One region of the Pseudofrankia coriaricola genome, then DNA from elsewhere that is predicted to be linked to it. Evidence: riboswitches for the same ligand, from Rfam matches in the RefSeq annotation. Region 1 holds a riboswitch; each other region holds the start of a gene.

What was found. A riboswitch is a leader RNA that binds a small molecule or an ion and turns the genes downstream of it on or off. The one in region 1 is predicted to bind cyclic di-AMP.
Region 2: another riboswitch for cyclic di-AMP. It lies ahead of QOZ89_RS32745 (peptidoglycan-binding protein); the one in region 1 lies ahead of QOZ89_RS24240 (C40 family peptidase).
Region 3: another riboswitch for cyclic di-AMP. It lies ahead of QOZ89_RS28330 (transglycosylase family protein); the one in region 1 lies ahead of QOZ89_RS24240 (C40 family peptidase).

Annotation. Positions count from the first base shown of each region.
Region 1 covers NZ_JASNFO010000044.1:134,828-144,729, forward strand. Annotated here, with positions in the region: partial or broken gene QOZ89_RS24205 (DUF8832 domain-containing protein) at 163-885, shown strand; gene QOZ89_RS24210 (MDR family MFS transporter) at 1,310-2,701, opposite strand; gene QOZ89_RS24215 (PLP-dependent cysteine synthase family protein) at 2,698-3,834, opposite strand; gene QOZ89_RS24220 (hypothetical protein) at 4,035-4,523, opposite strand; gene QOZ89_RS24225 (hypothetical protein) at 4,587-4,910, opposite strand; gene QOZ89_RS24230 (WD40/YVTN/BNR-like repeat-containing protein) at 4,949-5,380, shown strand; gene QOZ89_RS24235 (C40 family peptidase) at 5,609-6,553, opposite strand; cyclic di-AMP (ydaO/yuaA leader) riboswitch at 7,889-8,055, shown strand; gene QOZ89_RS24240 (C40 family peptidase) at 8,137-9,129, shown strand; gene QOZ89_RS24245 (hypothetical protein) at 9,632-9,793, shown strand; partial or broken gene QOZ89_RS24250 (hypothetical protein) at 9,832-9,902, shown strand, end outside.
Region 2 covers NZ_JASNFO010000073.1:70,620-80,521, forward strand. Annotated here, with positions in the region: gene QOZ89_RS32725 (amino acid permease) at 1-1,265, shown strand, start outside; gene QOZ89_RS32730 (sensor histidine kinase) at 1,431-4,295, shown strand; gene QOZ89_RS32735 (response regulator) at 4,292-5,131, shown strand; gene QOZ89_RS32740 (hypothetical protein) at 5,145-5,408, opposite strand; cyclic di-AMP (ydaO/yuaA leader) riboswitch at 5,793-5,974, shown strand; gene QOZ89_RS32745 (peptidoglycan-binding protein) at 5,982-6,728, shown strand; gene QOZ89_RS32750 (hypothetical protein) at 6,922-7,641, opposite strand; gene QOZ89_RS32755 (hypothetical protein) at 7,747-8,553, opposite strand; gene QOZ89_RS32760 (ATP-binding cassette domain-containing protein) at 8,550-9,632, opposite strand.
Region 3 covers NZ_JASNFO010000057.1:8,331-18,232, reverse strand. Annotated here, with positions in the region: gene QOZ89_RS28365 (phosphoribosylaminoimidazolesuccinocarboxamide synthase) at 1-636, opposite strand, end outside; gene purB (adenylosuccinate lyase) at 665-1,972, opposite strand; gene purE (5-(carboxyamino)imidazole ribonucleotide mutase) at 1,969-2,508, opposite strand; gene purD (phosphoribosylamine--glycine ligase) at 2,612-3,973, opposite strand; gene QOZ89_RS28345 (hypothetical protein) at 4,181-5,110, opposite strand; gene QOZ89_RS28340 (adenylosuccinate synthase) at 5,441-6,724, opposite strand; gene QOZ89_RS28335 (DUF3151 domain-containing protein) at 7,048-7,476, opposite strand; gene QOZ89_RS28330 (transglycosylase family protein) at 7,806-8,555, opposite strand; cyclic di-AMP (ydaO/yuaA leader) riboswitch at 8,575-8,729, opposite strand; gene QOZ89_RS28325 (transglycosylase family protein) at 9,374-9,902, opposite strand, start outside.

The DNA.
Region 1 (9,902 bases):
TCCGCGTAGCTCCTGGACCCTCGGTGAGCGAGACGATCAGGCCAGTCGAGATGTCGTGGGCGACGATTCCGGAACCCTGCCAGCTCGGCTGGATCGACGTCGTCCGCCATGGTCTCCATGCCGGCGGGCTCCGTGTCGGGCACCGGTGCCGGCATGGGCAACATGGCCTCGGGCGACGGGCTCGCCGCCGAGGCCAGCGGCCTGCGGTTCGTCCCGGCGGTGACCTCGTTGCCGGCCAACCGGCCCAGCGTGTTCCGGTTCCAGATCCGCGTCGCAGACGGGACGCCGGTGACCTCCTTCCAACCGGACCAGACCAAGCTCATGCACCTCTACCTGGTCCGGTCCGACCTCACCGGCTTCCAGCACGTCCACCCGACCATGGCCAGCGACGGCACCTGGACCGCCGACCTGGCCGGCACGCCAGCCGGCACCTATCGGGTGTACACCTCGTTCATCACCCGCGTCGGCGGCACGAACGCCCCCCTGGTCCTCAGCCAACCAGTCACCGTCCCCGGAACGGCTGCCACCGTCCCGCTACCGGCAGCGGCGACCAGCGCCACAGTCGACGGCTACACCCTCACCGTCTCCGGTGACAAGCCGATGGCCGGGATGACGCACATGCTCACCGTCACCGTGACGAAGGACGGGAATCCGGTCACCGACCTGCAGCCCTACCTCGACACCTAGGCCCACCTGACCGCCATCCACGCCAGCGACCAGGCCTTCGCCCACTTCCACCCGCAGGACAGCGTCAACGGGGACCACGGCGGCCCGGCCCTGTCGTTCGAGGCGAATCTGCCGAAGTCCGGCAGCTGGCGACTGTTCCTGCAGTTCCAGACTGCCGGCAACCTGCACGCCGCCGCGATGACCATCACTGTCGGATAGGACCTCGAGGCCACTACCGGCTCATACCTGGCCAGGCAGCGGGTCCCCGTTCGGCAACGGGCGGGGACCACCATCCGTCAGCCAGCGATGGTCTCGGCCTCGTCAGTGCACGTGCGCCCGCCCGTCACCTGCGCCTTCCGCACGGTACGAGCATGACGACCCACGCGCCGCCGCGCCCTCAGCAGCGACGGTCAGCAATGCTGCCACCCACAAGGGCGGTACCGGTCGGGCCAACGGCAGTGGCCCGAGCGCCGCCGCGGGCCGCGAGGTAGGCGGCCAGCCGCATCTGGCCCGGACCGGTCGCGCAGGTCCCGCAAATAACTGTTCCTCCGCCGGATCCGAGAGAGATCACGCGGAAAAATCATCTGTACGCCATCTCAGCGTACGTGGCCTACGGTGGCAGCGGGCGGCCTACCGATCGTCGTCATCCCGCTCGGCTGGCACTTCTTGGTCGTGATGTCTCGGGTTTCACGGTCACACCTTGTGGTGGAGCGAGGCGGCCGGCACGGTCAAGCCGGTGGACTGAGGTCGCGCAAAGCCCACCGGTGAGCGCAAGAATGATCCACGGTAGCGCGGAGATCCCGATGTTCCTCCCGGCGTCGAGGGCGGCGCCGGTAAGCAGGTTTCCCGCGGCGATTCCTATCCCGGAGAGCGTGTTGTAGAGGCCATAGTAGGTGCCCATCATGCGATCGCCGCCGAGTGTCACGATGGTGGCCATCTCGAACGGATAGACGAGCATGGTTGCCACTGCCAGGAGCGCGGACGCGGTCAGCACGGGCACCATCGCCAGCGCTTGGGCCGGAAGCGACCGGGCGGCCGCTTCCGCCCCGTGCTGGTCGAAGGAAGCGGATAGCACGAGCGGGAGGAATGCCAGGCCCATGAGGATCAGTCCTCTGCTCATCGCCTGGCCGGGGGTCCAGCGGGCTTTCACCCACATGGTGAGCCGAACCTGACCGGCCACGGTGAGCAGGCCAGAAAGGACAAACAGCAGCGTTACCCCGGTCTCGCTGCCGGTCGCGCGTCTGACCTCGATCGGAAGCCCCAGGTAGACCTGGAAGGTCAACACGTACGACCCGATCATCGCCAGAGCGAAAAGCAGGAACGACTGGTTGGCTAGTACGACACGCCAGGACCGGATAATGGACAGTGGCGCCTCGCCGCCGCGGCCGGTGTGAGAAACCTTGCTGTTCGTTTCCCTGTCGCCGGCTGGTTCAGGACCGGCGATGTCCGGGCTTTCGTTTCGGGTCCGCGCTGGCAGCGCCCGAGCTTGCAGGACGGTCAACAACAGAAACACCGCGGCGGCCACGGCGCACACGAGCGTGAAGTCGATCGCCAGCAGAGCGAGCCCGATCAGCGGACCGAGCAGGATCCCGAGCTGGTAGAAGATATTGAACACCGCGAACGCGTCGACCCGGCGTTCGCCCGCCTCTGCTGCCACGTAGGCGCGTACCGCGGGGTTGAACAGAGCTCCAGCGAAGCCCGTCAGGGCGGACGCGATGATCAATACGGGGATGGTCTCGGCGAAGCCGAGGAGCGCGAAACCGGCGGTACGCAGCGCCAGTCCGGCGAGGATCATCGGCTTGTAGCCGAAGCGATCGGCGAGGCTTCCGCCGAGCAGGAACAGTCCTTGCTGGCTGAGGTTGCGGACTCCGAGCACGAATCCGACCAGCCAGGCCGCGAGCCCGAGCGTCACCGATAGGTAGCTCGCCAGGTAAGGCATGAGCATGTAGAAGCCGATGTTGATGCCCAGTTGGTTGATGAGCAGGAGCCGGATCGGCCGGTCGAAGGACCGGATCTGGCTCCAGGTCCCTGTCATCGCTGCGCTGCCCGGCAGCCCACAAGCTCGGGATGCGACAGCGGGTCGACCACCCGGGCGCAGCGGGTCCACCGGCGCACGACCCGGTCGGCTGGATGGTCGAGCACATCGGGGTTCCAGGCGGGCACCACGTCCAACAGCTGGTGCTCGGCGCAGTAGTCATTGTCATAGATACTGTTCCAGTAACGCTGTGGCCCGTCCGGGAAGATCGCGACGATACGAGTGTCGGACGATGTGCCCCGGCTGAGCCAGGATGCCACCAGGGCGACGGCACCCACGCTCCATCCGCCAGTCGCGAACCGTGTGGCAGCCAGTCGCCGGCAGGCCCAGACAGCCTCGCCGGGCGCTACCCAGTGGACTTCACTGAAGGCGTCGTACGCGACGTTGCGCGGGTAGATGCTGCTGCCGAGGCCACGCATCAGCCGGGGTCCAGCGGGCTGCCCAAAGATGGTCGAGGCGATGGTGTCCACGCCGACCAGCCGCAGGTCGGGGAAGGAATCCCGCAGGACGCGGGAGACGCCCGCGCTGTGTCCGCCGGTGCCGACGCTGCACACGAGGACGTCCACACGTCCGATCTGCTCGATCAGCTCCAGCGCGAGTCGCTCGTAGGCGGCCACGTTGTCGGGGTTGTGGTACTGGTCGGGACAGTAGGCGCCGGGATGCTCGTCAAGCAGGGCCTGGACGCGGTCTCGCCGGGCCTGCTGCCATCCGCCAGTGGGGTGTGGCCGCTCGACAATGTCGATCTGCGTGCCGTAGGCGACCAGCAGGCGGTGCAGGATCGGCTCCATGCCGGGGTCGGTCACGAGCGTGACCGGGTGGCCGTACGTGATTCCGGCGAACGCGAGGCCGAGTCCCAGGGTCCCACTGGTCGACTCGATGACGGGCCGGCCGGGAGCGAGCTCGCCGCGTCGTCGAGCGCACGCCACCATGTGCAGGGCGGGTCGGTCCTTGATCCCACCCGGGTTGTGACCTTCGAGCTTGGCCCAGAACCCGCCTGTGCCCCCGAAGCAGACGTCGGGGATCCAGAGCACCGGCGTGTTGCCGACCACGTCGGCAAGGGAACGCGCCGCCGGGGGCGCGCCTGCCGGACGCGTCGGGACGGGTGTGCGGGCAGCGACAGAGGCGTATGTCATCGTGGCGTTCCTTCGAGGCTGATGCCCGTGCGTGCATGGCGTCAGCGGCGACGGTCGGCTGCGGCACCGTACGGAGCCCTACGAGGCACCGTCTATGGGGATGAGCCAGTGCCGGACCGCGCCGCTGCGCGCCCGCCGATCAGACGACGAAGCACGGTGTTGGCGGCTAGGTGATAGAGGAGAAGATTGCTACCCGTCGATCAGTTTCGAAGTACGCATATCCGCATGAAGAGCCCGCGCGTGACCGCGTGAACGCGACCGCTGTGATACGCCGGTCCCGGCCTGACGCCGGTAGCCGCCCACAGGACCGGCACCACGGCCAGCCCCAGCAGCACGACGACCGGAGAGGCTGGAGCCACGGCATCCAATCGTGCCGGGAGGATGAACTGAGAAGGGCAACCGACCACCAGATGGTCTTGGCCGGGCCAGAGCATCGGGGACGGTGGCTGGATCTCCGGGAAGTCCGCGGCGACCGAAGGCTCGCCGGCGTGCGCCTCGGGGGTGACGTCCGGCGTGCTCAAGGCGACCGCGGTGCGAGGGTGGTGGTCTTCTGCCAGCCCGTGGGACTCATGGACGGCGCACAGGATTCCGTGGACCACGATGGCCGCGAGCAGAGCGAGCAGAGCGAGCGCCGCGACTCTGTGCGACCTCGACGTCGTGTTCCCGCAGGCCAGGTCCACACGTCCCACGCTAGCCCACGCTCGACGTTCAAGCGATTACGGAGAGTCGCGAATGGAGTGCTGTCCGGGCCGCTACCGGTCAGGGTTCGTCGGGGTCGGGTAAACGAAGCTCCGGATAATCAGATGTTTGGGGGCAGCGAGCACCTCATGGACGATCTTCCCATCGGGGGCAAGGGTGAGTTCGATCTGGAGGCCCTCGGCGGGGTAGGCCAAGGCCAGCCGGGTCTGCCCGGCGGTGACGCCGAGACGGGTGGTGACTGGGGCTTGGCCAGTGCCATAGGGTTCGCTGTCCAGGAACCGGGTGCCGGACAGGGACAGCACGGACGGGGTGCCCAGGCCGCGGCTGGTGTCGCTGGTGACCCGCTCGTGCAGGCTGAACTGGCCCACCTGCCGCATGGCGGCAACCGCTTGGCGCAGCAGGTCCGGGTCCGGACTTGGCGGCCAGGCCACCGCCAGACTCGCCCTCCCACCGGTCCAGCTGGGCGACCGGCGCGCGCATCGCCGCCGCCGACATCGCCGCCAGCCCCACCGACCGCACCCTGCTGCTCGCCACCACCGAACGGGGCGTCGCCACCAGCACCGACGGCGGGCGGACCTTCGCACCGCCGCGCAGCTCCACCGTGCAGCTGTTTCTCGCCTGGCCGGCGGCCAGCGCCCTCTACGGGCTGGACCTGACCGGCATGCTCAGCGTGAGTGCCGACGCCGGCGCCACCTGGAAGCGGGTCTCCACCATCCCCGGCGGCGGACCGCAGGCGTTCACCGCCGTCGACGAAGGCCACCTGCTCGCCGCCACCAGCGACGGCATCTACGAATCCCGCGACGCCGGTGCCACCTTCACCCGGATCCTCCCACTGGCCGAAGGCTGACAGGCACTACCGCACGCTCAGACGGGGTGGCCCGTCTTCGGAGAACCCGGGACTTCACCCAACACGATCATCTGCTTGTTGGCGGCGCCAGCGAGGAGGTTGATCACATTCCGGCTCGCGGTAACAGCGGCGAATGCACCGATCGTGGCGCACTCCGCCAGCTCCTCCGCTCTTCCGACGGTCCGCGGGCGGCATGCCTGCGGCGTCGAGCCGGCCGCTCCCGGGCCCTTACAGGACGCGGCCGACGTAGTAACGGCTGGTGTAGATCGGCTCGTACTTGACGACATCGCCGCTCCGGGGAGCGGCCCACATGTAGCCGTTGCCGGCGTAGATGCCCATGTGGGTGATGTTGTCGGGGGTGCCGAAGAAGATCAGGTCGCCGGGTTGTTTGGCGGACTGCGGGACGTGGATCGTCGCGTTGTACTGCTGCTGGGCGGTGCGTGGCAGGTAGCGGCCCAGCTGCTTGTAGATGTACTGCGCGAAGCCGGAGCAGTCGAAGGCGTTGGGGCCGGTCGCGCCCCACACGTAGGGCTTGCCGGCCTGCAGGGACGCGAGGTAGACGGCCTTTTCGCCGATGGTGCTGCGGGGGATCGCCGTCGCGATGCCTCCCGGCCCGGAGCCCGGACCTGCCGTGGGGCTGCGGACGACGACGGTGGCGGCCTCCGCCGTCGAGGGGCGCAGCGCGGCGTCTCCGTCGAACACCGCGGTGATCGTGGTCGTGCTCAGCAGGCGGGCGCTGATGCGGGCGTCGCCGTCATCGTCGGTTCGCAGGATGGCGCTTTTCGACCAGCGGGTGCCGGTGACGACGACGATGTTGACCTGCTCACCCGCGACGGGTGCACCGGTCGTCGCCGCCGCGGCGTGGACCGTGAAGGTCACCTGGTCGTTGGGGCTGATCGTCGTCTTGTCGGGCGTGATGGTCAGGGCTGTGAACTGCTGCGTCGGGTTCGCGATCTCCGCTGCCAGTGCCACGCCGTCGGGTGCGTCCTGCGGGGCCGGCTGGTTGCCGAACATCGAGGCGCCGAGTGTGGATGCCTGCATGATCGGGTCGGCGGTGGGCTGGTCGTCGCCGGGGGTGTCGGAGGTGGCCGCGGCGAAGCCCGTCATCGAGGTGGCCAATGTTCCGCTGGCCAGGAGGGCGACGGTGGCTGCCCGACGCCGAGGCTCGGTCATCCGGCGGCGCGTAGACCCCCTGGTCGCCGTGCCCGGTCCCGATTCGGCGTCCAGGTCGTACCTCCTGGGCCACAGTCCGTCAAGCGACCACCGACCGCCGCCCTGAGCAGGCACCGCGTCCCCTCCCTCGCCGCGTCCTCGAACGCGTCCACCGCAGCAACGACGCCAGATAGTAGTACTACTGGTGTGATTGGTAGGAAAGGGTGGGGTGGCAGCGGGTCGGCCGGGCGCCTCGACGCGCAGGGCCTCCACGTCCGGGAGGCGTGCCGCCAATGCGCTCGTACCCGCCACGTCGTACTCGACCGCGGCGAGCGACCCAACACGCGGTAACAGCCCGTTCGTCGTCTGCCCAGTTCGAGATCGAACAGCTACTCCACCGCGACTTCGCCGTCGAACACGTCACCCTCCAGGTCGACCACCACCCCGCCGTGCTCGCCCTACGCCGCCGAACACCACCATCCATCGGCCACGTGCAGTGATCGGGATGTGCGGGCGTGGTCACGTCGATAGCAGAAGGAGCGGTCAGGGTCCGCAGATCGGGCCTGTCGGAGGCGTTCATCTCCGGGTACCCGGTCAGCCAGCGTCGGCATCGAGGTCGGAACCGATCTTTGGCTCAGGCCGCGCGGTGGCCTGAGCCGCCTGGGGATTGCGGGCCACCAGTCGCTCCACGATCCCGCGTTTGTATCGTTCGTGCCGCTCGATCGGGAAGCCGGCCGCCTGTACCTGCACCAGCGGCCGGCGTAGCAGCTACTCGCCACCGATGCGAACGATGATCGCCTCCAGAACGCGCTGGACGGCACGGACTTCCCGGCGGGCGCCGGCGACGTGGTCGAGCAGGAGCAGCCGATCCTGCTGCACCGCCTCACCGGCCTGTCACCCATGCCCTTCCCAGACATCCTCTGTAGGATTTTGGTCCTTAAGATTCGGAACTGGTGCCCAAATAACACCACCAACCCAGCAAGGCCCGGCCGAGCCGGCGAGTAGGCCCGCTCGTCATAGGGATGCAGGCGTCACCACCCCGGGCTAGGTACCACTCGTGCCGCCTTCTGTGGCCTCTCGGCCCCAATGTGGGATCTGTACGTAGTTTTTCAACTACGCACGGTAGTCAATGGTCGGCACCATCTCGCCCGCCTCTACTGTTCTGGGTAGCCGGTGACTCTCGGCGACACCCGTCACGACACCGGCTCGTGGGGCCCGGAACCGACAGCTCGTGGGACCAGGCGTGTCCGTGCTACCTACTACGCATCGTCGTATCCAAATGGACTAGTCTCGTTCACGACGTCACGTCCAACACCGGACCGAACGCCGAATCCTGCCCGCGGTCCCGGTGTCCCCTCCGAGTCGTCACCTCGGGCAGGAGCGGGGGACCCACCTCGCATGACCGGCCAGCGCCCCCTCCGGCGCGGGCCTTGGGGTGAAGCCCATCGCGTGCTTGCTGCGCGAGGGCCGGGCAGCCCAGCCCGAACCCGACAGCTCACCTCGCAGGCGTACGGGAAGGACCACACTTGTCCGCGCCCTCCGTACAGTGGGATACCGACACCCTGCCTGATACCAGCAGGGGTCGTCATCGCGGTCTGACCGCGGTGGCAAAGGTCCGAGGTCGTACCGCGGTCGCCGCGGCTACCACCGGTGCGATCGCGATGTCCGGCATCGCCCTCGCCGGCTGCGCCCCGGCAGCCGACACCTCGGCGGACGCGTTCGGAGATGACGGCTCCGTCACCACCGGCCTCAGCCTCGCCAGCGCCTTCGGCTCCGGGTCGATGGGCGGCTCTGGCACCGACGTCCGCCCGGTGAGCCTCGCGTCCACCCTTGGCGCCGACGGCACCGACACGGCGTCCGACCTGGCCGCGCCGACGCTGACGGCGAAGGCCGACGTCGACCTGTTCATCACGAACCCCGACGTCACCGCCTATGCGGACCAGCCGGTCGAAATCGGCTTCAAGCTGACCAACAAGGACACCAACCAGCCGCTGGCCAACCAGCTGGTCAAGGTCCAGGTCAAGCTACCGACCGGTTTCGCGACCTTCCTGCACCTGCAGACGAACAACGACGGGTACACCTCGTACACCGCGCGGGTGCTGACCACGACACAGATCACCGCGGTCTTCGACGGCACCGACGCACTGCAGTCCGCCACCGCCGACAACGTCGGCACGGTGAACGTCGCGGAGCGGCCGGCCCCCTCGGCGAGCCGGGGCGTCACGGTCAACGCCCCGTCGAACGGCGACCTGGGCGAGAAGGCCGTCTACCTGGCGTCGCTGCAGGCCGGCAAGCCCTACGTCTACGGCGCCAACGGGCCGGACTCGTTCGACTGCTCCAGCCTGGTGCAGTACGTCTACCGGCAGCTCGGCCGCAACCTGCCGAGGACGGCGGAGGCGCAGTACGAGGCCACGGTCCACGTCGACCAGGCGCACAAGGAAGTCGGCGACCTGATCTTCTTCGGCGCGCCGGGCGAGATCTACCACATGGGCATCTACGCCGGCGACGGGAAGATGTGGGCCGCGCCGCACTCCGGCACGGTCGTCCAGCTGCAGACGATCTGGAGCACGAGCTACCTCGTCGGCCGCGTCCTGTAGGAAGGCGCGGCGGGCGAGGAGGGCTTCCTCCTGAGCGTTACGTTCGGCCGGCTTCGGCTGCCCCGCTCAGGCGGACCTGCCCGCGAACCCCTCCCCTGCGGGTTCGCGGACGTGGCCTGGCGGCCCGGCCAGCTCCCGCTGGCGGGACCGCCGCTCACGGAGTTCCCGAAGCCCCGGGGCCCGTTGACGCCCGACAAGACGACGGCATAGCGGTGCTGCTCGCCAGCCGTTCTCGGCGGCGGTGATTTCCGGCCCGGACACAACGTCGGCCGCGCTGGCCCTTCGCCGCCGACCCGTCCCGTTTTTCTCCGAGCACGTTCCAGAACTCTTCATGTAGGTAGCAGCAGGCGCGGCCCTCGCCCCTTAGCCGCGCCATCCACGACGTCCGCCGGTGGCATCGAGGGCTTCCCCTCCCGCCCTCGGATTCCGCCAGCGGACTACCCGCCGTCCGAACCCCTCGGTGGCGGCCCGACCGGCTCGCCCCCACGGCCCCGGGCCGAGAGTGACGCACCGCCCGGCCGTGACCGCCTGCGGCCACATCCACACCCCCGATATGACGGCCGTCGACGAAGGCCACCTGCTCGTCGCCACCAGCGATGGCATCTACGAATCCCGCGACGCTGGTGCCACCTTTGCCCGGATCCTCCCACTGGCCGAAGGCTGACAGGCACTACCGCACGCCTAGACCGGATGGCCGGCTCCCTCCACCGAGCCCGAGCCGAAGACGTCCTGCACTGGCAACACCACCAACGCCCTATCTCCGCAGAGACCCT
Region 2 (9,902 bases), on a different contig from region 1:
TGTTTCCCAAGCTGGCGTTGGGCCTGTCCGGCTTCGAGACCGGCGTCGCCGTGATGCCGCTGATCAAGGGTGATCCCGAGGACACCGAGGCGCACCCGCGCGGCCGCATCCGGGACGCCCGCCGGCTGCTCACCACCGCCGCCGTGATCATGAGCGTGTTCCTGCTGAGCACCAGCCTGGTGACGGTGTGGCTGATCCCGGAGAAGGACTTCGACACCGGTGGGCCGGCCAACGGCCGCGCGCTCGCCTACCTGGCCCACGACCTGCTCGGCGGCGCGTTCGGCACCGTCTACGACGTCAGCACCATCTCGATCCTCTGGTTCGCCGGCGCGTCCGCGATGGCCGGCCTGCTCAACCTGGTCCCGCGCTACCTGCCCCGGTACGGCATGGCCCCGCGCTGGACCCGGGCCGTCCGCCCGCTGGTGCTGATATTCGTCGGGATCGGTTTTCTCGTCACCTGGGTGTTCGACGCGAGCGTCGACAAGCAGGGCGGGGCGTACGCGACCGGCGTGCTGGTGCTCATCACGTCGGCCTCGCTCGCCGTCACGCTGTCGTGCATGCGGCGCGACGCGGATGGGCGGCGCTCGACCCGACGGATGGTCACCTTCGGGATGATCACGGCGGTCTTCATCTACACGACGATCGCGAACGTCTTCGAACGGCCAGACGGTCTGATCATCGCGTCGATCTTCATCATCACGATCCTGCTCGTCTCGTTCGCCTCCCGTTCGGTGCGCGCGTTCGAGCTGCGGGTGACCGACATCCGAATGGACGACATCGCCCGCCGCTTCGTGGCCGAGGCCTGCTGCCTCGGCCACGACGGCGAGCCGGGCGGGCACCTGCGGCTGGTCGCGAACGAGCCCGACTCCGGGGACGAGGCCGAGTACCGCGACAAGGAGGCTCAGGTCCGCCGGGACGCCCACGTGCCGGCCGGCGACCCGCTGCTGTACGTCGAGGTCTCGATCACGGACGCGTCCGAGTTCGAGGGCGCGCTGTCGGTCATGGGCGTCGACCGGCACGGCTACCGGGTGCTGCGGCTGACCAGCGCGTCGGTCCCGAACGCCATCGCCGCGCTGATGCTTTACCTGCGCGACCTGACGGGCGCGCGCCCGCACATCTACTTCGAGTGGACGGAGGGGAACCCGTTCACGAACCTGCTGCGCTTCCTGTTCTTCGGCGTCGGCGAGGTCGCCCCGATCACTCGTGAGGTGCTGCGCGAGGCCGAGCCGGACCGTTCGCGCCGCCCCGCCGTCCACGTCGGTTGACACCCGCCCATGGACGGTTCAAGCCCCCGCCAACGGCGATGAAGTCCACCGGACGCCGAGGCGCCACCCATCTCCATGACCTACTACCTCCGCCCCCACGACCCATCGCCCACCACACCGAGACAGCCAGACATGCCTGAACAACCAGGCAGAGACGAGCAGTTGATGACGACGGGCGCCGCCGACGGTCCGCGCCGGGGAAGGCTACGTATCTACCTGGGCGCGGCGCCCGGGGTCGGCAAGACCTACGCGATGCTCTCCGAGGGGCACCGGCGGGCCGGGCGCGGGACCGACACCGTGATCGGCCTGGTGGAGGCACACGGCCGCCCGCTCACCGCCGACATGTCCGAGGGCTTCGAGACCGTCCCCCGGCGGGTCCTGCGGCACCGGGGCAGCGAGTTCACGGAGATGGACGTCGACGCGGTGGTCGCCCGCCGGCCGGCACTCGCGCTCGTCGACGAGTACGCGCACACCAACGTTCCCGGCGCCCGCAACACCAAGCGCTGGCAGGACGTCGAGGAGCTGCTCGCCGCCGGCATCGACGTCGTCACCACGCTCAACATCCAGCACCTGGAGTCACTGAACGACGTCGTCACGAAGATCACCGGGGTGCCGCAGCGAGAGACGGTCCCCGACGCCGTCGCCCGGGCCGCCGACCAGGTCGAGCTGGTCGACATGGCCCCCGAGGCACTGCGCCGCCGGATGGCGCACGGCAACGTCTACGCCGCCGACAAGGTCGACGCCGCGCTGTCGAACTACTTCCGGGTCGGGAACCTCACCGCGCTGCGCGAGCTCGCCCTGCTCTGGGTCGCCGGCCAGGTCGAGGAACAGCTCGACAGGTACCGCGCCGACCATGGCATCACCGCGACCTGGGAGGCCAGGGAGCGGGTCGTCGTCGCACTCACCGGCGGACCCGAGGGCGACACCCTGATCCGGCGCGCGGCCCGCATCGCCGCGCGCTTCCCCGGCGGCGGCGACCTGCTGGCCGTCCACGTCAGCCGCCCGGACGGCCTGGTCAGCGGCGCGGACCCGGCGGCGCTGGCCCGCCAGCGCGACCTGGTCGAAAGCCTCGGCGGCAGCTACCACCAGGTTCTCGGCGACGACGTCCCGGCCGCGCTGCTCGACTTCGCCAGGGCCGAGAACGCCACCCAGCTCGTCCTGGGCGCGAGCCGGCGCGGCCGGCTCGCCCAGGTGCTCAGCCGCGGCGTCGGCGTCACGACGACCGCCCGCTCGGGCTCGATCGACGTCCACCTCGTCACCCACGAACGGTCGAGCGCCGCCAGCGGCCGCGGGCGGCCCACCGGCGAGGAGCCGGCGGGCGGTCGCCGGCCTCACCGGCCCGGCGCGCCCGGCCACGGCCCCGGCCCCGGCCCCGGCCACAGTGGCGACCACAGGGTCGTGTACCGGCGCCAGCTGGCCGGGTTCGCGCTGGCGGCGGCCACGCTCGTGCCGCTCACGGCGGTGGCGGCGGCGACCCGCTCCGCCCTGAACCTGACGTCCGACATACTGCTCTACCTGCTGGTCGTGGTGGCGGTGGCGGTCGTCGGCGGGATCTGGCCGGCGCTGGCCGCGGCGGTCGCCTCGTCGCTGCTGCTGAACTACTACTTCGCTCCGCCGCTGCACCACTGGACGGTCGCCGAGCACAACAACACGTTCGCGCTGGTGGTGTTCGTCGCGGTCGGGGTCGCGGTCAGCCGGGTCGTCGACCTGGCCCGCCGGCGCTCTGGCCAGGCCGCTCGGGCGAGCGCCGAGGCGGAGACCCTGGCCACCCTCGCCGGCACCGTGCTGCGCAGCGAGCACCCATTGCCCGCGATCCTCGAACGGGCGCGTGAGAGCTTCGGGATGACGTCCGTGGCGCTGCTCGAGTCCTACTCACCCGACGAGGACGCCCGGACCGGACCGGCGACGCCGTCGACGACGGCCGGCGCGGCCGCGGAGCCGGCGAAGGCGAGGACGGGACGGGAGCGCTGGCGGGTCGTCGCGTCGGTGGGGCACCGGCCGTGCACGCGGCCGTCGGAGGGCGAGGTCGAGGTGCCGGCCGGTCACCGGTTCACCCTGGCGCTGCGCGGCCGTCCGCTCCCGGCCGCCGACCGGCGGCTGCTCGCCGCGTTCGCCGCCCAGGCGGCGACCGCCACCGAACGCCTCCGGCTCGCCGAGGAGGCGGCGAGCGCCAGGCCGCTCGCGGAGGCCGACCGGGTGCGCTCCGCGCTGCTCACCGCCGTCGGGCATGACCTGCGGGCGCCGCTGGCCGCCGCGAAGGCGGCCGTCACGGGGCTGCGTGCCCAGGATGTGGCCTGGTCGGACGAGGAGCGCGCCGAGCTGGTCGCGACGGCGGACGAGTCGCTCGACCGGCTGACGGCGCTGGTGGAGAACCTGCTGGACATGAGCCGGCTGCAGGCCGGGGTGCTGTCGGTGTTCCCGCGGGCGGTCCATGCCGAGGACGTCGTCGCGCTCGCGCTCGACGGCATCGGCCCGGACGCGACCGGAGTCCGTATCGGCACCGAGCCCGCGGATCATGGTCGTGACGAGATCGGCGACGTCGGCGACGTGTCTGAGGTGCCCGCGATCCGGGCCGACCCGGTGCTGCTGGAACGGGTGGTCGCGAACGTCGTCGCGAACGCGATCCGGTTCTCGCCGGCCGGAACTCCGCCGCTGATCACCACGAGCACGCTCGGCGGGCGGGTGCAGATCCGCGTCGTCGACCGCGGCCCCGGCGTGCCGGAAGCCGACCGGGACGCCATCTTCCAGCCGTTCCAGCGCCTCGGCGACACCGACAACACCACCGGCACCGGCCTCGGCCTCGCGCTCTCCCGGGGCCTGATCGAGGCGATGGACGGCACGCTCACCCCGGAGGACACCCCCGGCGGCGGCCTCACGATGGTCATCGACCTCCCCGCCGACGCGGACGGCGAACCCCGGATCGAACACGGGCCCGGGCCGGATGACGGGCCCGGGCGGGATGACGGGCCCGGGCGGGATGACGGGCCCGGCGCGGCGGCGGGCGGCGGAGACGCCGGGAGCGTCCGATGACGCGGGTGCTGATCGTCGACGACGAACCGCAGATCCTGCGCGCGATGCGGATCAACCTGCGGGCGCGCGGCTACGAGGTGGTCGTCGCCGACACCGGCGCGGGTGCCCTCTCCGCCGCCGCGTCGGCCCTCCCGGACATCGTCATCCTGGACCTCGGCCTGCCGGACATGGACGGCGTCGAGGTCATCCACGGCCTGCGCGGCTGGACCCGGGTGCCGATCGTGGTCCTGTCCGGCCGCGCCGAGAGCCGCGACAAGGTCGGCGCCCTGGACGCCGGCGCCGACGACTACATCACCAAGCCGTTCGGCATCGACGAGCTGCTCGCCCGGCTGCGCGCGGTCGGCCGCCGCGGCGGCGAGCAGGGGGCGAGCCCGATCGTCCGCTTCGGCCACATCACCGTCGACCTCGCCGCCCACCGCGTCACCCGCGCCTGGCCTTCCGCCGACGGCACGGGCGGCACGGGCGGCGCGGGCGGCGCGAACGGCACGGGCCATGCGGACGACGACGCGGACGGCCCTGACGGCACCGCCGGGCGCGTCTCGCCCGACGGCGGTGCCGGTGGTGACGTGGGCGACGGTGCCGCCGGCGAGGAGCGGGCCGACGAGATCCACCTGACGAAGACCGAATGGGGTCTGCTCAGGGTGCTGGTCAGCCATCCGGGCAAGCTCGTCACCCAGCGCCAGCTGCTCACCGAGGTCTGGGGCGCGAGGTACGAGACCGAGACCCACTACCTGCGCACCTACCTCAACCGCCTGCGCCAGAAGCTCGAGGACGACCCGGCCCGCCCCCGCCACCTGCTCACCGAACCCGGCATGGGCTACCGCTTCCAGCCTTGAGCCGGGCGGGGGATCAGCGGCGGGTGGCGCAGAGGGTGGCCATGAGGTTCTTGTCGCGGTCGACGCACGGGGTGAAGCCCTCGCCGCGGAGCAGGTTCTTGGCCGTGTCGGTGCTGACGTACTCCAGGAGGGCCGACAGCAGGCTGTCGCCAGGCGGGGTGCCGTACGTGTAGAGGTAATCGCCATCAGCCGCCTCCGGTGTGTTCAGGAAATGGCCCGCACGAACGCACTCCTCGACGGCCGACGAGCCCAGGTCACCCGCTGTGACCTCAACCACGGCGACCCAACGACCGGAACACGCCGCGACAGGCGATTGCTCGACCAGAGGGAAGTCCGGCCAGGCATTACGCGGCGCATCTGATCTGCGCCGCTCGCGGCGGGCCACAAGCGGGACAAGTGACCACCAAAAGCCGCTCCGCGACAATGATTCGCGCGGCAACCAGCTCTTGTTCCCCGAATTTCGCGTCAATTACTGTGACGCTGGTCACAATTAGCTACCAGTAAGCGCACTGCCACAAGGTATTGCACGCTGCGTGACAGACCTGCCGGACATCTGCCCAGTTCACCAGCTTGTGACTACAGCGGGTAGCTAGTTACGGTTGCTCCGCTCGCTGCAAGCACCGGTCCGGACGCCGAGTTCTGCCCCCGGCCCAGTGCCCCCTCCGAGAGATCGCCAGGGCAGAAATGGGGGAACCACGTTCCTCCGGGCTGGCGCCACGTGGCGCCAGCCCTCGGGGTTAAGTCGGCCATTCAAGGCGCTTGTTCAACGCGCCCGAAAATGACCGGCCGGGCTTCCCGGCCCGAACCCGACAGCTAACCTCACAGGCGTGCGGGAAAGATATCTCGAACAATGCGCAAGGGTCGTCATCGTAAGAAGAATGTTGTCCGCCGCCGCGGCTCCGCTGTTGTCGCCGCCGGTGTCATGACGGCCACCGCCGGCGCCGCCGTCTTCGCCGGCGCCTCTCCGGCCAGCGCCGCCTCCACCATCGTCTCGGATTCTCAGATCGCCGCCTACGCGCATTCCGCGGGCCTCGACAGCTGCCGCGTCGGCCTCGCCACCTGGGTCGCGATCGCACTCGCCGAGTCCAGCGGCAACCGCTACGCGCACGCCACCGTCGGCGAGGACTCGCGCGGCCTGTGGCAGATCAACATGCGGGCGCACGCCGGCTGGGTCGGCAGCCGCGACCTCTACGACCCGGCGACCAACGCATGGGCCGCCACCCAGGTCTGCAAGGGCTCCGGCCCCAGCGCCTGGACCACCTACACCAAGGGTGCCTACCGCGCCTACCTGGCGCGCGGCAATGCCGCCGCGAACGCCGTCGGCAGCGGCGCTGTCCTCGCCGCCCCGGTCTCCCTGGCCAAGGCCCCGGCGATCCCGGCGAATGCCTGGTACCTGTCACAGGCGGCGAACCACGCCACCTACCTGGACGCGGTCCGCCAGCTGCAGCAGAAGCTCGCGAGCCTCGGCTACACGGTCGGGGTCGACGGCTACTTCGGCCCGCAGACCAACGGTGTCGTGCGCGCCTACCAGGCCTCCCACGGCCTGCTGGTCGACGGCGTCGTCGGGCCGCAGACCCACAAGGCTCTGTTCGGCTAGTCAAGGCCCCGACCGTCGTCGGACGGTCGGAATCCCGCCGGTGGGTGAGCAATGCGGCCAGCCCGCCGGCACTCACGCCCTCCCGCGCCTCTTCCCCCTCCGGGCGCGGGAGCCCAGGAACCGCCCTGACCTTTCCCTCCTGTCGAGGTCAGGGCGGTTTCGCTGTTCAGCTCCCGTCCGCCCCGACCGACGGTCAGGTCGCCCTGCCTCCGCCGTTTCGCGTCAGGATGACCGTCCCATCCGGGTCACTTCCCGCATGCGACTCATAGTGCAGGCTCAACCGACCCGACCCCTGGAGCATCAGGGTGATGTCCTCGTCGGTGCAGACCTCGTCGCCCGGCTGCGCCGCCTCGTGAACGCGGACTGACGAGTCGTCGCCGACCTCGAGCAGCGTCACCGTCTCGGTGCAGGCGCCCGCGTACGTCGTCGCGCCGACGATGTCGCCGACCTTGCCGTCCTTGAGGTCCAGGGACATCTCGGCGCCGCCGACCGTGCCGTACCAGGTTCCGACGAAGGCGCTCGGCACCGTGGTCTCGCCCGAGCCACCGTCATGGCCGACCAGTCTCAGCACGCCGAGGACAACGCCGGCGACAACGACCAGCCCACCGACGACCAGCACGGGCAGCAGCCAGGGCCGCCTAGGGGACGGCGACGGCTGGCGGCCGGCCGACTGGTACCAGGGGTTCTGGCCAGCCGGCGGGACCTGCCCTTCCGGCGGAGCCCACTGGTATCCGGTCGCCGGCTGGTACTGCGGCGCGTACGGCTGCTGGTTCTGCTGCTCGTACGGAGGCTGGTATGGCGGCTGGTACTGCTGCTGATACGGCTGGTTCTGGCCCGCCTGCGGGTAGCCCTGGTACCAGCCCGTCGGCTGATATTGGCCCGAGTACTCCCCGGAGGGCTCCCCTGTACCCATGCGGCCCAGTCTGCCCCGGCTGCCGCCGGACGGTTCGACCGGATCGCGGAATTGTCCCCGGTATGGCCGCGCATTGGGACCACGGGCCCGCGCCGGGAACCTCGCCTAGATGGGCAGGGTGATGTGCCGGCTGGCGACATGGGCAAGCAGGGCGGCGAGGGCAGTGGCGGCGAGCGCGGCGAGCAGGCCGAGCGTGAGGGGAGGCTGCGGCAGACTGTCCAGGCCCAGCCGGCCTGCCAGCGGCGGCCCTGTGACGCCGCGCCTCAGCACCAGCTCCGCCACGGCCGCCGGAAGCAGGGCCGGCACGACCAGGGGCACGAACGCCTCCCGGCCAAGGACCCCCCGAGCGACGCCGATCAGCCATCCGGAGGCGAAGTAGCAGGCGAACAGCGCCGCGTAGGCGGCGCCCACCCGGACCAGCCCGCCGCCGCCGGACAGCCGCCGGCCGCCGGACAGCTCGTGGCGCCAGCCGAGCGTGTGGAAGGCGAGCCCCTCCAAGCCATACCCGAGAGCGATGAACAAGCCACCGGCCACCGCGATGACGACCAGCGTCACGGTGGCCGCCGAGGCGACCCGGGCGCGGGTGACACCGTTGCCGACCAGCATCGGCGCGAACGTCGACGTCATCGACAGTCCCGCGGCGAGCGGCACGAACCGCTGCCAGCCGGAGAACCCGTGCTGCCAGAGACTGTGGTCGGTCGAGCCCGCCCCGGCCACGATCCCGAGCACGATCCCGAACACGGCGGCGATCGCCAGCCACAGCAGGCCGACCCAGATCATGGTTCCGGCCGTCGTGATGGCGGCGGCGTTCGGCAGCGACGGCCGTCCGTTCCCCGCCGGGGCCGGGGACGGGGACGCGGTCGTGGTCACCGCGGTCGCCAGGTCGTCGGCGTGCTGGTCGGGGTCGGTCATGACATGCGCTCCCGCTGGTCGCCGGACTGGGGTCGGTCATTGGTCAGATAGGTGACGAGCGCGCGCAGCCCCACCGGGCCGACGCTGATCCCGGCCCGTTCCGCCGTGGTGAGCCCTTCGGGCGGCATCGGGCCGGTGAGCACGACCGAGCGGAGCCGGCCCAGGTGGCGATCGGCCACAACGGCCGTGGCATCACCGACCACGGCGCGCAGGAAATCGGCGACGGTGCCGGCCTCGCCGGTGAGCTCACGGCCGAGCGCGCGCAGCTCGGCGGGCCGCCCGGCCGCCAGCACCCGCCCGCGGCCGAGGAGGACGACATCGTCGAGCAGCCCGCCGCCGCCGTTACCCGTGCCGCCGCTGTCCTCGCGGCCGCCGTCCCCACCGGGGCTGTCGCCGCCGTGACTGTCCGTGCTGTGGCTATCCATACCGCCGCGGCCGTCCATGCCGCCGCCGTCATCGCTATCGCTATCGCCATCGCCATCGCCTTCGCCGACGGTGGCACCAGCCAGGATGATCGTGCGTGGGTGTGCGGCCTGGTCGGCGCGCAGCTCCTGATGGAACGCGGACAGGTAGTCGGGCTCCAGGTCCAGGTGCGCCTCGTCGACCATCGTCAGCGGCGCCCGGCTCGCCAGGCCGATCGTCACCGCGAGCGCCGCCCGCCGGCCGCGGGCCAGGGTGCCGACCTTCGCGCCGACGGCGACCTCGAACCGGTCGAGCAGCCTGTTCGCGAAGGCCTGGTCCCAGCGGGGACGCAGCAGGGCGACGATCTCGAGAACCTCGCGGACCGTCGTCGACTCGTCGACCCCGATCCCGCCCCGGCCGTCGACCAGACAGATCCCGCTCATCAGCCGCGCGTTCTCGTAGGGATCCTCACCGTCGACGCGCACCGTGCCGCCAGACGGGCGACGGTAGGCGGCCAGGCACGCGAGCAAGGTCGACTTCCCGGCTCCCTCACGGCCGAACAGCCCACAGACGCGGCCCGGCTCCACGGAGAACGAGACGTCGTCCAGCGTCGGTGGCGCCGTGCCACCGCCCCGATGACGGACCGCGAGCCGCTCAACGTCAACTCGATAGCTCATGCCACCAAGCTGTTCCAGCCGCCCGGTCACCGCCTACGGCCGCAGGGCTATGGCGCGGGCGACCTCGGTCGATTCCGCTGGCCGCCGCCACACGGCCCGGTCGGGCCGGGCCGGCGGGTACGGGCGGTGGCGTCTGTCTGGTGCCGCTTCGGCGAACGTTCGCCCCGTCGCCTGCGCCAGCAGGTCGAAGATCCGTCAGACGCTACGCGTCACCCTTGGCGCGCAACGTCTGACGGATCTCCAGAACTCGCGCCGTGGAGGACCGACGTT
Region 3 (9,902 bases), on a different contig from region 1:
GAACTCGAACTTCGTGTCGGCGAGCAGGATGCCGCGTTCGGCCGCGAGGTCGCTCGCCCGGCCGAAGATCTGCAGGGTGAGCTTCTCCAGCTCGGCGGCGAGCTCGTCGCCGACCCGGCTCGCCGCGTCGGCGCGGCTGATGTTCTCGTCGTGCTCGCCGATCGGCGCCTTCGTCGACGGCGTGTAGATCGGGTGCGGCAGCTTCGAGCCGTCGACGAGGCCCTCGGGCAGCGGATGGCCGCTGACGGCGCCGGTGCGTCGGTAGTCCTTGAGCCCGCTGCCGGTCAGGTAGCCGCGGGCGACGCACTCGATCAGGGCCATGTCCAGCCGGTGGCACAGCATCGACCGGCCGCGCAGCTGCTCCCGGTAGGGAGCGAGCTCGGCCGGGTACTCGTCGACGTTCGAGCTGATGACGTGCGACGGAACGAGATCGGCGAGCTGGTCGAACCACCACAGCGTCAGGCCGGTCAGCACCGCGCCCTTGTCGGGGATCTCCGTCGGCAGGATGACGTCGAACGCGGAGATCCGGTCGCTCGCGACCAGGAGCACCGCGTCCTCTCCGACGGCGAACAGCTCGCGGACCTTGCCCGAGCCAAGGTGGGTCAGCCCGCCGAACTCCTCATGCGTAAGTGGCATGATCTCTCCAGGTTCCTGGCTAACGCCGTCAGCTCAGCGCCGCGAGTCGGTCAAAGACAGGGGCCAGCCGCTCGACGTAGCGTTCGGGGCGGCTTACCTGGCCGAGGCGGGCTTCGTCGAGGGGCAGGCCACGGTCGGCGGCGTGCTTGCGCAGCGTCTCCCGGAACGGGACGCCGGTCTGCCAGGTCTCCATCGCGGCGGCCTGGGTGATGGCGTAGGCGTCCTCCCGGGACAGGCCGGTCTCGACCAGTTCCAGCAGCACGGCGGAGGTGTAGACCAGTCCGCCGGTGGCGTCGAGGTTCTTGCGCATCCGGTCGACGTCGACGACCAGGCCGGTCACCAGCCGGGTTGTCAGGTTCAGCAGGTAGTCGACGCCGGCGGACGCGTCCGGCAGCGCGATCCGCTCCGTCGAGGAGTGCGAGATGTCCCGCTCGTGCCACAGCGGCACGCCCTCGAGGACGGGGACGTACTGGGCACGCACGATCCGGGCAATCCCCGCGATCCGCTCGGACATGATCGGGTTCTTCTTGTGGGGCATCGCGGACGAGCCTTTCTGGCCCTTTCCGAACGGCTCGGACAGCTCACGCACCTCGGTGCGCTGCCCGTGCCGCACCTCGAGGGCCACCGCCTCGCACACCGTCGCGATGCCGGCCAGCGCCGCCACCCAGCTCGCTATCCCATCGCGCAGCACCACCTGGGTGGCCACCGGCGCCGGGGTGAGGCCCAGCTTGTCGGCGACGTAGCGCTCCACGTCCGGGTCGATGTTCGAGTACGTCCCCACCGCTCCGGAGATCTTGGCGACGGCGACGTCGGCGCGGGCGGCGCGCAGCCGGTCGCGGCAGCGGGCGACACCGAAGGCCAGGTCCGCGACCCGGTGGCCGAAGACCGTCGGCTCGCCGTGGATGCCATGGGTGCGCCCGACCCGCAGCGTTGACCGGTGCGCGAGCCCCAGGTCGCGCAGCGCCGCGACCAGCGCGTCCGCCTTGGCGAGCAGGATGTCGGTCGCCTCGACCAGCTGACAGGCCAGCGCCGTGTCCAGCAGGTCGGACGACGTCATCCCGAAGTGGACGTAGGCGGCGGCCGAGCGGGGCTCGGTCTGGTCGGCCCAGGCGGTGAGGAACGCGATCACGTCGTGCTGGGTGACGGCCTCGATCTCGGCGACCGCCGGCGGCGTCGGGGCGGGCGCGGCCCGGACCGGCTCGACCGCGTCAGCGGGAATGCGCCCCGCGGCGGCGTGCGCCTCCATGACGAGCACCTCGACCTCGCACCACAGCTCGTACTTGTGCGCCTCCGACCAGACCCGGCCCATCTCGGGCAGGGTGTAGCGCTCGATCATGCCGACGCGCCGGCGGGCGAGGCGGCCGCCGCGACGCGGGCGAGCCCGTCCGCCGCGGCACGCTCGAAGTCGTCCTTGTAGGTGACGAGCTTGCCGGCGAGCTCCTGGTCCGAGAGCGCCAGGATCTGGACGGCGAGCACGGCCGCGTTGGTGGCGTTGTTCAGGCCCACCGTGGCCACCGCGACGCCCGGCGGCATCTGGGCGATGGCGAGCATCGAGTCCATCCCGTCGAGCGCGCCCCCGGAGATCGGGACGCCGATCACCGGCAAAGTGGTGAGCGCGGCGACTGTGCCCGGCAGCGCCGCGGCGAGCCCGGCGCCGGCGATGACCACCTGGATGCCGCGGCTGCGCAGGCCCTCCACCCAGTCGGCCAGCGTGCGGGGCGCGCGATGCGCTGAGAGCACGGCCTCCTCGTGGGCCACGCCGAACCGCGCCAGGGTCGCGCCGGCCTTGCTCATCGTCTGCGCGTCCGACGCGGACCCGTAGACGACCGCGACCCGTGAACGGGCGGTGGGGGATTCGGGGGGGCTAGACATGCTGCTCACTTCGCTCCTCGTCGTCGGGGAGGACTCCGGTTCGACCACCGGCACGTACTCCCGGGCGGCTGTACTGCTCGGGACTGCTCGGGGCGATGGCCGCCTAACCAGGCTCACCCGGCCCGACCGGCCCACCGGACACGCCCGGCCCACGCGGGCCGTCGGCCGGCCCGGGCTGGTCGGTCCGCTGGGTGACCGAGCCGGCGCGGCGGACGTCCGCGGCGTGGCGCAGCCGCGCCGGGTCACCGATGTCGGTCCGGTAACGCGCGCCGGGCAGCGAGATCCGGCTGACGGCCTCGTACGCCGATCCTCGCGCGGACTCGAGGTTGGAACCGATCGCCGTGACGGACAACACCCGCCCGCCGGCCGAGACCACCCGCCCGTCCGCGTCGAGCCTCGTCCCCGCGTGCAGGACGTCCACCCCGGTGAGCCTCGCGGCGGCATCGAGGCCGCGAATCGGGTCGCCGAGCCGCGGCGTGCCCGGGTAGCCGGCGGCGGCGAGCACCACGGTGACCGCCGCGCCCGACCGCCACACCGGCGGGCGGCGGCCCGTCAGCACGTCGGTCAGCGGCGTGGTGAGCAGCGCGAGGATCGCCTGCGTCTCCGGGTCGCCGAACCGGGCGTTGAACTCGACCACGCGCGGCCCGCGCGCGGTGAGTGCCAGGCCCGCGTAGAGCAGGCCCGCGAACGGGGTGCCGCGCCGGGCCATCTCGGCGACCGTCGGCCGGATGACCGTGGTGACCACCTGGCCGGCCAGCCCGCGTGAGGCCCAGGGAAGGGGAGCGTAGGCGCCCATCCCGCCGGTGTTCGGACCGGTGTCGCCGTCTCCGATCCGCTTGTGGTCCTGGGCGGGCAGCAGCGGCACCACGGTGCCGTCCTCGGTGACGACCGCGAACATCGACACCTCCGGGCCGTCGAGGTACTCCTCGATCACCACTCGGTCGTCCGGCCCTTGGAGGCAGCTACGGACGGCGGTGACGGCGGCGTCGCGGTCCTCGGTGACCGTCACCCCCTTGCCGGCGGCCAGCCCGTCGTACTTGACGACGTAGGGCGGGCCGAAGGTGTCCAGGTCGGCGAGCGCCGGCTCGACCTCGGCGTGGTCGCGGGCCGCGGCTGTCGGCACGCCCGCGGCCCGCATGACGTCCTTGGCGAACGCCTTGCTGCCCTCCAGCCGCGCCGCGGCGGCGGACGGCCCGAAGCACGGCAGGCCGCGGGCGCGCAGCTCGTCGGCGGCGCCGCCGACGAGGGGGACCTCCGGGCCGATGATCGTGAGCTCGGCGCCGACGGACTCGGCGACGGCGGCCACCGCCTCCGGGTCGGCGACGTCGAGCGGGCGGGGCTCGGCGATGTCGGCGGTGCCGGCGTTGCCGGGCGCGCAGACGATCGAGCCGACGCGGGGGTCACGGGTGAGCGCCCGGCACAGCGCGTGCTCCCGCCCGCCCGAGCCGACCACAAGGACCTTCATGCCCACGCCGCCACCTCTGGGAGCACCCGGCCAGGCGGTCGTGGGCGTCGTACGCCGTGCGTCATCGGTCCGTCGGTCCTTTGCCAGTCGGGGTGCGGCCGCCGCGGGCCGCCCCTGGGGACCGGTGACGCTGGTCGGCGGGGGACCTCAGGCCCGCGCCGCACCATACCCGGAAACCGACCTGTCCCCTGATTCCCCGACGCTCGCCTAAAGCCCGATTCCCGCCCTCCAGAGCAGCCGGGCCATCCCGTCTACCAGGTGGAGGGCACAGCGGCGGGCGTCGACCTCGGCCATGCCCTCGACGATCGACGGCGCGTCGACCGGCCAGACCCGCACCTGCCGGCCGACCACGGTCAGCGGGGCCGGCAGGTCCCGGCCCTCGAACGTCCGGCCGCCCGGCTCGACGAACAGGTGCAGCGACCGGCCGGCCGAGGGGAAGCTCTCACACCGCCAGTAGAGCAGCGGCCACGCCGTCAGCTGGCTCCTGCCGTGCCAGTGGCTGGGCGGCCCGCCGGCCGGGGGGCGCCGGTCATGGCGGTCGGCGCCCCGCGGGGGGTTCCCGGGGCTCCTCCTGGACCGGCGAAGGCCGGGGTTCCTGTCGGATGGGCGGGGCCGGTCCGGCGGGTCGGCCGGCTGGTCCGCCGGCGAGTCGGTGGCCGAACGGGCCGCTCCCGCCGGATCGACGAGCCCGAGCGGGATGGCCAGGTCGTCGGCGGTGCGCAGCGCGGCGCGCGGCCGGCCCTCGGCGCGATGCCTGGCTCCCGCCAGCCGCGGAACGTCCCGCACCACCCGCATCGTCACCGGAGGCATCAGCTCCGCCTCGGCGCACAACCTGAGGAACGTGGCCAGCTGCGCCTCGACATGGGTGGCGATGGCGGCCGAACGCTCCCGACGCTCCGCCTCGGCCCGCTGGGCGCTGCGCACCCAGTGGCTGCCGCGCAGCAGGACGTCGGTGAGCGCGTCGGGCAGCGCCTCGCCCGTCGGGGAGAACCCGACCGGCCACGCGTCGGCATCCACGTCCGCGCGGTAGCTGCCCGGCCTGACCTGCCAGAAGAGCTCCGCCGGCCCGGCGGGGACCCTGTCACTGGTCCGGGCGGGGCCGATCCCGCCTTGACGGCCGTCGATGGGGGCCAGCACTGCCGGCGTGCCGGAGGTAGGCCTGAAGCTGGCTTCCCTCCGTGCTTCCGGCGGTCCTGGAGTGGGTTGCGGCTCCTCGGACGGGCGGGCGACCACGTGATCCACCTCCCGGCGACTGCGCAGCGTGACCAAGGAAGCGTGACCCGTCACGGGCCGTGCCGCAACCGGGCGGGCGTGGCGCTGGTGATCCGTCAGTGATCCTGGGGACAACGGCCCGCCGGGCGTGCGAAGGAAGATCATTTTCGCACGCCCTTTGGCCCTCTAGTGATCCTGGGGACAACGGCCGCCGGGCGTGCGAAGGAAGATCATTTTCGCACGCCCTTTGGCCCGTTAGAGGAGGTCGCGTAGGACGAGTGTCTGGTCGCGGCCGGGGCCGACGCCGATCGCGGAGATCGGGGCGCCGGACATCTCCTCCAGCGCCCTGACGTAGTCCCGCGCCTCGGGCGGGAGCTGGTCGAACGAGGTGGCGCCCGAGATGTCCTCGTGCCAGCCGGGCAGCTCCTTGTAGATGGGCTTGGCATGGTGGAACTCGGTCTGGGTCATCGGCATCTCGGACATCCGCGTGCCGCCCACGTCGTAGGCCACGCACACCGGCACCCGGTCGAAGCCGGACAGGACATCCAGCTTTGTCAGGAACAGGTCGGTGAGCCCGTTGACCCGCACCGCGTAGCGGGCGATGACCGCGTCATACCAGCCGGTGCGCCGGGCGCGGCCGGTCGTCACCCCGAACTCGCCGCCGACGCGGCGCAGCTCGTCGCCGACCTTGTCGTCGAGCTCGGTCGGGAACGGGCCCGAGCCGACCCGGGTGGTGTAGGCCTTGATGATCCCGATCACGCGGGTGATCCGGGTCGGGCCGATGCCCGCGCCGGTGGCCGCGCCGCCGGCGGTCGGGTTCGACGAGGTGACGAACGGATAGGTGCCGTGGTCGACGTCGAGCAGGGTGCCCTGCGAGCCCTCCAGCAGGACGACCTTGCCGGCGCGCAGCGCCGAGTCGAGCACAAGCCCGGTGTCCGCGATGTGCGGGCCGAGCTGCGCGGCGTAGTCCAGGTACTCCTCGACCACCACGTCAACCTCGATCTTGCGGCGGTTGTACACCTTGGCGAGCACCTGGTTCTTCTCGCGCAGCGCCAGCTCGAGCTTCTGGCGCAGGATGCCCGGGTCGAGCAGGTCCTGCACGCGGATGCCGGTGCGCGCGACCTTGTCGCCGTAGGCCGGGCCGATGCCGCGGCCGGTCGTGCCGATCCGGGCCTTGCCGAGGTAACGCTCGGTGACTCGGTCGAGGGCCCGGTGATGCGGCATGATCAGATGGGCGTTCGCGCTGATCATCAACCGGGATGTGTCGATACCACGGGCGCGGAGCCCAGCCATCTCCGACAGCAGCACGCCGGGGTCGATCACGACACCGTTCCCGATCACCGGGATGCAGTCGGCACGCAGGATTCCGCTGGGGATGAGGTGCAGGGCGTACTTCTCGTCGCCTATGACCACCGTATGGCCGGCGTTGTTGCCGCCCTGGTAGCGCACGACGTAGTCGACGGCGCCGCCCAAAAGGTCGGTCGCCTTTCCCTTACCCTCGTCGCCCCACTGGGCTCCGATCAGGACAAGCGCAGGCACGGGGCAAGACTGTACTAAGAACGAAGCCCGACCTTCCCCACCGATTGGCTAAGTGACGGCCTGGTGTCTGGCTGTGCGTTCGATGCCCGACCCGTCCCGGTAGCCAATCGCCGACCTCCCAGATCGCTGACCTCCCAGATCGGCTCCCAGACCTCCCCGATCGGCTTCGCCAATCGGGCAGGGACCCCGGATCCGGCAGGGACCCTGTCGCCAATCGGGCAGGGACCCCGGATCCGGCAGGAACCCTGTCGCCGGTCCGGCAGGAACCCCGGGGACCCCTCGGGCAACTCGGCGCGGAGGATTCGGCCCCGCGGGCCCGACGATCAGCCGGCCTGCCCGAGCTGGCCGGGCGCGGTGGGGTCGCTGTCGGCCAGGAACGTCCCGATCCGCTCGACCTCGGCGGTCTCGCCGATCGCGGCCGCGGCCTGCCCGAGGGCGGCCAGCGCGCGCAGGAATCCCTGGTTCGGCTCGTGCGACCAGGGCACCGGCCCGTGCCCGCGCCAGCCCGAGCGGCGCAGCGCGTCGAGCCCGCGGTGGTAGCCGGTGCGCGCGTACGCGTACGCCTCGACCGGGCGCCCGCCGTCGAGCGCCGCCTCGGCCAGCACCGCCCAGGCCGCGCTGGATGTGGGGAAACGAGCGGCCACGTCGCTGGCCGCCGCGCCCTCGGCGAGCGCCGCGGACGCGGGGTCGAACGGCAGCAGGGTAGCCGGCGGCCCACCCAGAAGATCGGCACGCCCGGACGGAGTCGTCATACCCCAACCGTAATCGCCCCGACCCGCCACCCAAGGACCGGCCCGCGCCGCGAGCCTGACGCCGTTCTGGCAAGCGAGGCACTCGACCTAGCCCCAAGAAGATGACGGCCCGTCCCGCAAGCGTGGTGCCGTTCTGGTGAGCGAGGCACTCAACTCAGCCCAGGGGGGTGACGGCGCATCAGCGCTGGCGCCAACCCACCCACGTCGCCAGCCTGGAACCAGCCCAGCCACCGTCATACGCCTGTGCCCGGAACCACGCTCAAGGGCGCTCCGCGCCCGCCAGGCTGACGCAGCGGTCAGACGCGCAGCGGCTGAGCCGCGCGGCAGCCTCAGCCTTGGACGGTCGCGTTCCAGATGTTCTCGCCGACGACGCCGGGCTGGCCGTCGCTGACCTTGGTCAGGTACGAGTAGAGCGCGGCGACGCCCTGCGACTGCGGGCCGAACTTGCCGTCGACGGTGAGCGAGAAGCGCTGGTCGCGCATCTGCTGCTGCCAGACGTACGCGTCGGCGCGCACCTTGCCGCCGTCGGCCGAGGAGATCGTGCCGTGGAAGCCCGACTGCTGGACCTCCGAGCGGGCCCGGTCGAGCGTCATCGGGGGCTCGACCGGCTGGACCGCCTGCTGGACCGAGCCGCTGGAGGCGGACGACGAGACGCCGCCGACCGGCCCGTTGTTGGTCAGGCCGAGCTTCTTGGAGCAGGCCGGCCACGGGGACCAGCCGCGGGAGTTGTACAGCCGGTATGCCGCTTCGTCCTGGACGGCAGGTGGCGCCTCGCTGGGCAGGCCGGAGTAGCCGAGGCCCTGCCAGGTCCGCTGGTCGAACTGGTAGGCGCCGTAGAAGCCGTTCCCGGTGTTGATCGAGTAGTTGCCGCCGGACTCGCACTGGCGCAGCCGGGCGAAGTCGTCCGGGGTGGCGGCGCCGGCCGGTATCGCGGTGACCGCGAGGCCGCTGCCCACGAGCGCCGTGACCGCGCCGGTGGTGCGTAGCAGGCGGGCGGTCGACGACGGGCCCTGCTGGGCGCGGTGCCGGCCTCCCGTCCTGTAGGCGGGCCGGGCTTCGCCGGTCTGCTCAGACGGCATGTCGGTCCTTCCCTGCGCCTGCGGGGTGAGCTGTCGGGTTCGGGCCGGGAATGCCCGGCCGGTCGTCACCTCGCGCTCCGCCGATGGCGTCGCGTCCGGGCTGACCGGCTTCACCCCAAGGACGCGACTGTCGCCACGCCCGGAAATGGGTCCCCCGCTCCTGCCCAAGCGGATCCGTGCCCCGCGATAGAGGGGCCATCTCCACACGCGGGTGGGGGCAGGACTTGGCGTCCGCCCGCGCGACTCACCCAGGTCGGGCGAGTAGCACCGGACTGTAGCGAGCCCGCATCCTTCGCCGCAAACCGGGGTCGCCCCAGTGAACGGGGCGGCCCCGGTTCGCGACTGCTCCAGCGGTGGCGCCAGCCGCTCGCTGACGCCGCCTGGCCGGCACGCCGGCCGGCAGCAGCGCGATCATGATGAGGCTCGCGCGGCTTTCAGCCCTGTGGCCGGCGCGGCGGCCCAGCGGCGAGGCAGCGGCCGGTCGTCTACCGCCAGGTCCCCTTGCCCACCGACCAGCCGGCGGGTCAGAGCCGTATGCCTCCGACTGGCGGCCAGAGGCGGGGTGGGAAAGGGGTCCCGTCGCCGACGTGGGCAGCGGTCGGTGGGGGCCGATCGCGGCGAGGTTCCAGCGGCGGCGGGTCGACTGACCTCGCGGGGCCGGCCCGGGAGGGAGGTGCCGGGCGGGTGGCCCAGGCCGAGGCTCTTCTTCAGGGACCGGCGTCAGCCGATCTCCGGGAGTTCCGTCAGCGACAGTGGCAGAGCCCTGCGCGGCCGGAGGCCTCGGCAAGAAGGTCAGACGGGCGGTGACGCCTGACTGCTCAGGCGAAGGTGGCGGCCCAGGTCTTTGGACCGACGACGCCGTCGACGGCCAGGCCCTTGGCCCGCTGCAGCGCGCGGGCGGCCTCGGCCGAACGCGGCCCGTAGTGCCCGTCGACGGCGAGCGAGTAGCCGATCTTGTTCATCTGGGCCTGCCAGGACCGGACATCGGCGCGGTACTGGCCGGCCAGCGCTGTCGTGAACGGCAGGCGCGCCGTGGTCGAGGAGATCGCCTGGGTCACGAGGGGCGCCCTGGGGGCTGAGCGGGAGGCCTGGCTGGCGCCGGGGGAACTGGCGCCAGGCGCGAGCTGGTCCGGGCCCATCCCGCGGCCGCAGTCCGGCCACTGGCCAAAGCCGGAGCGCTGCGCGAGCCGCAGCGCCGCTTCGTCCTGAACCGCGGGTGGCGCGGCACTCGGCAGTCCCGAATATCCGAGGCCCTGCCACGTTCTCACAGAGAACTGGTACGCGCCGTAATATCCGTTGCCGGTATTGATGGAATAGTTTCCGCCGGACTCGCACTGGCGCAGTTCT